3 regions of the Calidifontimicrobium sp. SYSU G02091 genome follow, and region 1 is predicted to be linked to each of the others. Evidence: predicted binding sites of a transcription regulator. Region 1 holds the regulator's gene; each other region holds the start of a gene.
The links. The regulator HrcA, encoded in region 1, represses chaperone genes, less so after heat shock. The targets are predictions, from matches to a motif close to TTAGCACTCNNNNNNNNNGAGTGCTAA.
Positions count from the first base shown of each region.

Region 1 (3,256 bases):
GGTGTCGAACTCGGCACCGATGTCGGCGCGCGCCGCGCCCTCGCGCACGACGCCGGCGTCGCCGCGCGCGCCGAGCGCGAGCTGCAGCGCGTCGACGAGGATCGACTTGCCGGCGCCCGTCTCGCCGGTCAGCACCGTGAAGCCCGGCCCGAACTCGAGGTCGAGCGCCTCGACGATGACGAAGTCGCGCAGAACCAGCCGCCGCAGCATGTCAGTGTTTCGCAGGGGCGCCGCAACGGGATCCAAGCGGCCGCCGTGGATCCGGCTTCGCCGGTCCACTGGCGGCGCCCCCCTGGGGGGGAGCCTTACTCATACCAGCGCAGCTTGCGCCGCAGCGTGCCGTAGTAGCTCCACCCCGGCGGATGCAGGAAACGCACCTTGTGCGCCGAGCGGCGCACCCGCACCTGGTCGCCATGCAGCAGGCTGGCCAGGCGGTGCATGTCGAAGTTCAGCGAGGCGTCGCGCCCGGCGACGATCTCGATGCCGATCTCGCCGTGGTCGGGCAGCACGATCGGGCGGTTGCTCAGCGTGTGCGACGCGATCGGGCACATGACCCAGCCGGCGATCGCCGGGTGCACGATCGGCCCGCCGGCCGACAGCGCGTACGCGGTGCTGCCGGTGGGGGTCGCGACGATCAGCCCGTCGGCGCGCAGGCTGGCCATCAGCTCGTCGCCCACCGTCACGCGCAGCTCGACCATGCCGGCGGTGGCACCGCGGTTGACGACGACTTCGTTGAGCGCGAATTCGCTGAAGATGCACTCGCCGTCGCGCCAGACGCCGCCCTCGATCATCGCGCGATGCTCTTCCTCGTAGTCGCCGGCGACCATCGCCGCCAGCGCGTCGCGGAACTGGCCCACCGGCACGTCGGTGATGAAACCCAGCCGGCCCTGGTTGATGCCCACCAGCGGCAGGTTGTGGCGCGCCATCTCGCGCGCGACACCGAGCATCGTGCCGTCGCCGCCGACGACGACGCCGAGGTCGCAGCGCCGCCCGAGCTCGCCGACCGCAGCCGACGCGTAGTCGGCCAGCCCCGTGTTGAGCGCGGTGTCGGCCTCGAGCGTGACGTCGAGCCCGAGGCCGATCAGGAACTGCGCGATGTCGTCGAGCACCGGCCGGATGCCCTGGGCCTGGTACTTCCCGACCAGCGCGGCGTGACGGAAGCGCGTCGCCATGCGGACGATTACACCATAGGGCCCGCCGCCGGCGCGGGGCCCGCCGGCGCGCGCAAGCCCTTGTCACTACAATGAAAAACATGCTCGACGAGCGCGCCCGCACGTTGCTCAAGACCCTGGTCGAACGCTACATCGCCGACGGCCAGCCGGTGGGCTCGCGCACGCTGTCGCGCGCTTGCGGCCTCGAGCTGAGCCCGGCGACGATCCGCAACGTGATGGCCGACCTCGAGGACCTCGGCCTGATCGCGAGCCCCCACACCAGCGCCGGGCGCGTGCCGACCGCGCGCGGCTACCGGCTGTTCGTCGACACGATGCTCACCGCGAAGCCGCTGGACCTGGCGCAGATCGAGCCCAGCCTGGCCGCGGTGCGCGAGCAGGTGCAGCCCGACCAGCCGCAGCGCGTCATCGCGCAGGCCGCGCAGGTGCTGTCGAACCTGTCGCACTTCGTCGGCGTCGTCACCGCGCCGCGCAAGGCCGGCGTGTTCCGCCACATCGAGTTCCTGCGCCTGTCGGAGCGGCGCGTGCTGGTGATTCTGGTCGATGCCGACGGCGAGGTGCAAAACCGTGTCATCGTCACCGCGCGCGACTACACGCAGTCCGAGCTCGTCGAGGCGACGAACTACCTGAACACGCACTACGCGGGGCTCACGCTCGACGGCATCCGCGAGCGGCTGAAGACCGAGATCGAGGCGCTGCGCGGCGAGATCGCCGCGCTGATGCAGGCCGCGGTGCAGGCCGGCAGCGAGGCGCTCGCCGAGAGCACCGAGCAGGTCGTCGTCAGCGGCGAGCGCAACCTGCTCGAGGTCGAGGACTTCGGCAGCGACCTCGGCAGCCTGCGCAAGCTGTTCGACCTGTTCGAGCGCAAGACCGAGCTGATGCGGCTGCTCGACGTCTCGAGCCGCGCCGAGGGCGTGCGCATCTACATCGGCGGCGAGAGCGGCGTCGTGCCGTTCGACGAGCTGTCGGTGGTCTCGGCGCCGTACGTCGTCGACGGCGAGGTCGTCGGCACGCTGGGCGTCATCGGCCCGACGCGCATGCCGTACGACCGCATGATCCAGATCGTCGACATCACGTCGCGGCTGGTCAGCCACGCGCTGTCGCACCACCGCGCCTGACGCGGCGCGCCCGCGGTGCGTCGCACCGGCGCGACAGGCGCGACTTCCGCGTCTGGCCTTGGGCATACTGCGCGCCGCGCGCCGGCGCACGGAACTTCCACGGCGCGCGCCGGTCTGCGCGGCTTCGGTCAACCCCGCTGAGTGCCCCACCGTTTCAGCATCGACGTCCAGCCCACCCGAGGAGCCCCAATGGCCCGTATCTCCCGCTTGTCGACCCTGTGTGCCGCCGTGCTGCTGGCGGCCGGTGTTTCCTCCGGCGCGTTCGCGCAGGGCTCGAAGGTGCTCAACGTGATGAACTGGGCCGACTACATCGGCCCCGACGTGATCGCCAATTTCGAGAAGGAAACGGGCATCAAGGTCAAGTACGACGCGACGATCGAGAGCAACGAGACGCTGCACGCCAAGCTCGTGGCCGGGCGCACCGGCTACGACATCGTCGTGCCGAGCGCCCACTTCGCCGCGCAGCAGATCAAGGGCGGCATCTTCCAGCCGCTGGACCCGGCCAAGATCCCGAACCTGAAGAACCTCGACCCGGCGCTGCAGGCCAAGCTCGCCGAGGCCGACCCGGGCAACAAGTACCTCGTGACCTGGATGTGGGGCTTCGTCACGGTGGGCATCAACGAGCAGAAGGTCAAGGAGGCGCTGGGCAGCACGCCGATGCCGGCCAACCCGCTGGACCTGATCTTCAAGCCCGAGTACGCGAGCAAGCTCAAGAGCTGCGGCATCCACGTGCTCGACTCGGCGAGCGAGGTGGTGCCGGTGGCAATGATCTATGCCGGCAAGGACGGCTACAGCACCAACGCCAAGGACTACGACGCCGCGCGCGACGTGCTGATGAAGGCGCGCCCGTACGTCACGCGCATCTTCTCGCCCGGCCCGATCAACGACATGGCGCAGGGCCAGATCTGCGTGTCGCTCGGCTACTCGGGTGACTTCAACATCGCCAACGCGCGCGCCGCCGAGGCCAAG
Region 1 covers NZ_JALBGB010000036.1:25,415-28,670, forward strand. Annotated here, with positions in the region: gene recN (DNA repair protein RecN) at 1-210, opposite strand, end outside; gene MOJ79_RS16730 (NAD kinase) at 306-1,172, opposite strand; gene hrcA (heat-inducible transcriptional repressor HrcA) at 1,253-2,287, shown strand; gene MOJ79_RS16740 (polyamine ABC transporter substrate-binding protein) at 2,477-3,256, shown strand, end outside.

Region 2 (3,256 bases), on a different contig from region 1:
CACCTTCTCGAGCGTCAGGCCCACTTCCTCGCTGATGACCTTGCCGCCGGTGAGGATGGCCATGTCTTCGAGCATCGCCTTGCGGCGGTCACCGAAGCCCGGAGCCTTGACGGCGCAGACCTTCAGGATGCCGCGGATCGTGTTGACGACCAGCGTGGCCAGCGCTTCGCCCTCGACTTCCTCGGCGACGATCAGCAGCGGCTTGCCGCTCTTGGCCACTTGCTCGAGCGTGGGCAGCAGGTCGCGGATGTTGCTGATCTTCTTGTCGTGCAGCAGGATGTACGGGTTCTCGAGGACGCAGACCTGCTTCTCGGCGTTGTTGATGAAGTACGGCGACAGGTAGCCGCGGTCGAACTGCATGCCCTCGACGACGTCGAGCTCGTTGTTCAGGCTCTTGCCGTCCTCGACGGTGATCACGCCTTCCTTGCCGACCTTGTCCATCGCGTCGGCGATGATCTTGCCGATCGACTCGTCGCTGTTGGCCGAGATCGAGCCGACCTGGCTGATCTCCTTGCTCGTCGTCGTCGGCTTGCTGATCTTCTTCAGCTCGTCGACCAGCGCCTCGACGGCCTTGTCGATGCCGCGCTTGAGGTCCATCGGGTTCATGCCCGCGGCGACGTACTTCATGCCCTCGCGCACGATGCTCTGCGCGAGCACGGTGGCGGTGGTGGTGCCGTCACCGGCGGCGTCGCTGGTCTTGGAGGCGACCTCCTTGACCATTTGCGCGCCCATGTTCATCAGCTTGTCCTTGAGCTCGATCTCCTTGGCGACCGAGACACCGTCCTTCGTGACGGTGGGCGCGCCGAAGCTGCGCTCGAGCACCACGTTGCGGCCCTTCGGACCCAGCGTGACCTTGACGGCATTGGCGAGGATGTTCACGCCGTCGACCATGCGATGACGCGCGTCGGCGCCGAAAACAACGTCTTTAGCAGCCATGTGCAGACTCTCCGGATTCGTGTTCTGGGGGGATTACTTCTCGATCACCGCGAAGAGGTCTTCTTCGCGCATCACCAGCAGTTCTTCGCCGTCGACCTTGACGGTCTGGCCGCTGTACTTGCCGAACAGCACGCGGTCACCGACCTTGATGTTCAGCGCGACGAAATCGCCCTTGTCGTTGCGCTTGCCCGGGCCAACCGCCACGACCTCGCCCTGATCGGGCTTCTCGGCGGCGTTGTCGGGGATCACGATGCCCGACGCGGTCTTGGTTTCGTTCTCCAGACGCTTGACGATCACGCGATCGTGCAACGGACGAAGTTTCATGACATCTCCTGAGAAGGAATCGATGAGCGAGAATCGGTGCGCGCTAAGTTGGCGAGCGCTAACACCACCAAATCGGGCTGCGGTTCGCAACCGCTAGCACTCGATAGCGGCGAGTGCTAACAGCGCACGATTATAGGGACGCCCGTCCCGCCTTCAAGAGCCAAGGTGCTCGTGCGATGGCCGCTGGCCGCCCCGCTGCGCCGGCGGGCGCACACGGGTTCAGTGTGCTGCGCGGGGTGCCGGCGGGTCCGTGGTGTCGTCGCGGCCCGCCTCGGCGTCGTCGGGCGCGGCGTCGACGCGGTAGCTCTCGCTCGCCCACGCGCCGAGGTCGTGCGTGCGGCAGCGCTCGCTGCAAAACGGCCGCCAGGGGTTGTCGGCGTCGTACCACGCGGGTCCGCCGCAGGCAGGGCAACGCACGCGCCGCCTCGGCACCGACGGGGGCGACGTGCTCATCGCGACGCGCCGCGGCCGTGCCGCCGCGGGTCGTGGCGACCGCGCCGGGCCGCCGCGGTCCGGGGGCGTCGGCGGGTCATCAGGCGCACAGCGTCAGCTCGAAGCTGTGGTCCTCGGCGACCGGGCGCAGCCGACCCTCGCCGTCGGTGCGCATCAGCCGCACCGACACCATCAGCCGGTGCCCGGTGATCTCGGGCACGAGCGTCGCGTCGTCGAGCCGCACGCGCAGCAGCTGATAGACCTTGCCTTGCGGCAGGCTCTGCTGGAACTGGCCTGCCGGCGCGACGACGCGGTGCGGCACGCCGCTGTCGCGCAGCAGACCGAGCAAGACGTGCAGCGCCGCCGCGAGCGGGCCGAGCGTGTCGACCCAGCGCCACAGGTCGGCGCGGCGCCGCTCGGCCGGCAGCTGCTGCCACGCGTAGTACGCCGGCAGGTCGAACTCGCAGGTGCCGCCGGGGATGCTGATGCGGCTGCGGATGCTCATCAGCCACTCGTTGCCGGCCAGCGCGGCGCCGGCCTTGCCCGGGAGCCGGTTCAGGCCGTCGAAGGCCGCGTCGACGCGCGCGATGACCTCCTCGAGCGCGGCCTCCGAAATCGCCGGATTGCCGCGGTAGCCCTGCAGCTGGGTGCGCTGGCGGTCGAGTTCCTTCAGCAGGTCGGACTTCAGGTCGGCGCGCGCGGCGACGTCCATCACCTCGAACATCGTCGCGAGCGCGAAGTGGTGGTCGATCGGCGTGTCGCGCGCCACCAGCTGCCCGAGGCGGTCGAACAGATGTTCGAGCCGCAGCATCGTGCGGATGCCCTCGTTGAACGGGTATTCGTAAAGGACCACGGCGGATCTTCAACGGCGGGCCGCCCGACGGGCGCCGCGCACGCCGTGGATTCTTTCACAGCACGGTCGTGCTCCAGTGCGCCCACAGCGCGTCGACCTCGGCGTGAAGGGCATCGAGCGGCAGGCCGTCGTTGTGGATCACGGCGTCGGCGATGGCGCGGCGGCACGCGCGCGGCGTCTGCTGCGCGATCACGCGGCGCACCTCGTCGGCGCTCCAGCCGGAGCGCCGCACGACGCGCTCGACCTGCGTCGACTCCGCGCAGTCGACGACGAGCACGCGTTGCACGCGGGCACGCCAGTGCGCCGATTCGGCCAGCAGCGGCACGTCGAACACGACCGGCACCGCGCCGGCGGCGTCGGCGCGGCGCAGTGCCTCGACGGCGATCATCGGGTGCAGGATGCCCTCGAGCCGGCGTCGGGCGGCGGCGTCGGCGAACACGTGGGCGCGCATGAAGGCGCGGTCGAGGGCGCCGTCGGCGGCGATCGCCCGCGCGCCGAAGGCGTCGCGCAGCGCCTCGATGGCCGCGCCGCCGGCGGCGGTCAGCTCGCGGGCGATCGCGTCGGTGTCGACGACTGCGGCGCCGAGTGCCGCGAGCCGGGCAGCCACGGTGCTCTTGCCGCTGCCGATGCCGCCGGTCAGTCCGATGCGCATCGCCGGCGGCGTGCCGCGCTCAGGCCCAGCCGATCCAGCCGCGCACCGTATCGGCACCG
Region 2 covers NZ_JALBGB010000017.1:37,423-40,678, reverse strand. Annotated here, with positions in the region: gene groL (chaperonin GroEL) at 1-936, opposite strand, end outside; gene groES (co-chaperone GroES) at 970-1,260, opposite strand; gene MOJ79_RS11665 (DNA gyrase inhibitor YacG) at 1,480-1,713, opposite strand; gene zapD (cell division protein ZapD) at 1,793-2,545, opposite strand; gene coaE (dephospho-CoA kinase) at 2,601-3,197, opposite strand; gene MOJ79_RS11650 (prepilin peptidase) at 3,217-3,256, opposite strand, start outside.
Region 2: groES (co-chaperone GroES) is a predicted target of HrcA. The motif match lies at 1,354-1,380, and genes of this name have one in related genera.

Region 3 (3,256 bases), on a different contig from region 1:
CTGCCGGTCACCCACGGCGCCGAGTTCACGCGGCTGCAGATCCTGCTGTACACGCTGATCCTGTTCGCCGCGACGCTGCTGCCGTTCGTGCACGGCATGAGCGGCTGGATCTACCTCGCCGCGGCCGTCGTGCTCGGCGGCTGGTTCGTCGTGCTGGCGTGGCGCCTGTGGCGCGACTACAGCGACGCGCTCGCGCGCCGCACGTTCCGCTTCTCGATCTGGCACCTGTCGCTGCTGTTCGCGGCGCTGCTGGTTGACCACTACGTGATGCCATGGCTGGTCTGATTTCGCGCCGCGCGCTCGGCGCCGCTGCCGCACTGACGGCGTTGTTCGCGCTCGCCGGTTGCGACCGTGTGCCGGGGCTCGCCGGCGTCGCCGGCAGCGGCGGCAAGTCGTCGTTCAAGGCGATCGACATCACCGGCGCGGACTACGGGCGCGAACTGTCGCTGACCGACACCGAGGGCCGCCGCCGCACGCTGGCCGACTTCCGCGGCAAGATCGTCGTGCTGTTCTTCGGCTTCACGCACTGCCCCGACGTGTGCCCGACGACGATGGTCGAGCTCGCCGAAGCCAAGCGCCAGCTCGGCACCGACGGCGAGCGCGTCCAGGGCATCTTCGTGACGATCGACCCCGACCGCGACACGCCCGAGCTTCTGAAGGCCTACGTGTCGAACTTCGACCCGAGCTTCGTCGCGCTGCGCGGAGACGCCGACGAGACGAAGAAGGCAGCGCGCGAGTTCAAGGTCTTCTACACCAAGGTGCCCGGCAAGACGCCCGACAGCTACACGATGGACCACACGGCCGGCTCGTACGTGATCGACGCGCAGGGCCGGCTGCGGCTGTTCACGCGCTACGGCAGCGGCGCGCAGGCGCTCGTCGACGACCTGAAGCTGCTGCTGGCCGAGACCAAGGGCTGACCGCCCAACGAAAAGGCGCCCCGCAGGGCGCCTCGGTGGCGGTTGGGCCGGCGCTCAGACCGCTTCGGCCAGCGCCTTGCGCATCTTCTTCATCGCCGCCGCCTCGATCTGGCGGATGCGCTCGGCACTGACGCCGTACTCGGCGGCCAGCTCGTGCAGCGTCATGCCGCCCGAGCCGTCGTCGTTGACCTGCAGCCAGCGCTGCTCGACGATGCGGCGGCTGCGCGGATCGAGCACTTCGAGCGCGTGCTGCAGCCCCTCGCCGGCCAGGCGGTCGCGGTGGCGCGCCTCGAGCAGGCGCGTCGGCTCGTGCGCCTCGTCGGCCAGGTACGCGATCGGCGCGTAGGTATCTTCGCTGTCGTCGGCCGGCGCCTCGAGCGCGACGTCGCCGCCGGCCAGCCGCGTCTCCATCTCGAGCACGTCTTCGCGCTTGACGTTGAGCTCGCGCGCGACGGTGTCGATCTCGGCGGCGGTCAGCGTGCTGCGGTGCGTGTCGGCGTCGGTGGCCTCGCCCTTGAGCGACTGCTTCAGCGAGCGCAGGTTGAAGAACAGCTTGCGCTGCGCCTTCGTCGTCGCGACTTTGACCATGCGCCAGTTGCGCAGGATGTACTCGTGGATCTCGGCGCGGATCCAGTGCAGCGCATAGCTGACCAGGCGCACGCCCTGCGACGGGTCGAAGCGCTTGACGGCCTTCATCAGGCCGATGTTGCCTTCCTGGATCAGGTCGCCCTGCGGCAGCCCGTAGCCGAGGTACTGGCGCGATACCGAGACGACGAGCCGCAGGTGCGACAGCACCAGCCGGCCGGCGGCTTCGAGGTCGCCGTGCTCGCGCAGGCGACGCGCGCAGTCGGCTTCCTCCTGCGCCGTCAGCAGCGGGATGCGGTTGACGGCACTGATGTAGGCGTCGAGGTTGCCGAGCGACGGCACGACGGCCCACGGATCACGGACGGTCAAGGCATGGGTGGCAGTAGCATTCATGTTTTATTTGAGCGCCCTGCGGGGTTTTTGGTTCCGAAGATGTTAGCACTCCGGGCCCGAGAGTGCTAACCGACGGTGCGCAGCGCCGCACCCCGAACTGTCGGCAGTACGTGAGCGCATACTGTCGATCAATGTATACGCTTATCAGCGCTCCCAGCCGGCCGCCGGCGCGGCAACGACGTCCCTCTGACCGCGGCCGCCGGCAGACGTTCGGCGGTATCGCGCTGGCTCTTGACCGATCTCAATTCACGCGCGCCGTGGCCGGCCGACGATGGCGGTCGCTGCCCCCTCACGAGTCCGGAGACGCGCCGATGACGACGAACTACATCCGCTGGTTCCGCGACCTGTCGCTGGCCGACCTGCCGCTGGTGGGTGGCAAGAACGCCTCGCTCGGCGAGATGTTCCGCGAGCTCGCGCCGCTGGGCGTGCGCATCCCCGACGGCTTCGCCGTCACCGCGCAGGCGTACCGCGACGCGCTCGACGCCGCCGGCGCCTGGGGCGAGCTGCACGCACTGCTCGACCGTCTCGACAAGCGCGACACCGAGGCGCTGGCGCGCGCAGGCGCGCGGGCGCGCGAGATCGTCTACGCGGCGCCGATGCCCCGTGCCGTCGAGCAGCAGCTGCGCGAGGCCTGGCGCACGCTGAAGGCGCAGGTCGGGCCCGACCTGAGCGTGGCGGTGCGCAGCTCCGCCACCGCCGAGGACCTGCCGACCGCGAGCTTCGCCGGCCAGCACGACACGTACCTCAACGTCCGCGGCGAGGAGATGCTCATCGACGCCGTCAAGCGCTGCCAGGCGTCGCTGTTCACCGACCGCGCGATCAGCTACCGCATCGACCAGGGCTTCGACCACTTCAAGGTCTTCCTGTCGGTCGCGGTGATGCAGATGGTCAGGAGCGACCTCGCGTCGAGCGGCGTCATCTTCACGATCGACACCGAGAGCGGCCACCCCGACTTCGTCTTCGTCACCGCCGCCTGGGGCCTGGGCGAGAACGTCGTGCAAGGCGCCGTCGACCCCGACGAGTTCTACGTCCACAAGCCGACCTACCGCCTCGGCCACCGCGCCGTCGTGCGGCGCACGCTCGGCGACAAGCAGGTGCACATGGTCTACGCGCACGGACGCACGCGCGAGCCGGTCGTCAACCTGCCGACGCCGAAGTCGCTGCGCGCGCGCTACTGCCTGAGCGACGACGACGTGCTCGAACTCGCCGGCGCCGCGATCGCGATCGAGGACCACTACGGCCGGCCGATGGACATCGAGTGGGCCAAGGACGGCCCCGACGGCAAGCTCTACATCGTGCAGGCGCGGCCCGAGACGGCGGCGTCACAGAAGCGCGCCCAGGTGCTCGAGGAATACGTGCTC
Region 3 covers NZ_JALBGB010000002.1:196,453-199,708, reverse strand. Annotated here, with positions in the region: gene cyoE (heme o synthase) at 1-285, shown strand, start outside; gene MOJ79_RS02365 (SCO family protein) at 273-917, shown strand; gene rpoH (RNA polymerase sigma factor RpoH) at 972-1,895, opposite strand; gene ppsA (phosphoenolpyruvate synthase) at 2,207-3,256, shown strand, end outside.
Region 3: rpoH (RNA polymerase sigma factor RpoH) is a predicted target of HrcA. The motif match lies at 1,938-1,964, and genes of this name have one in related genera.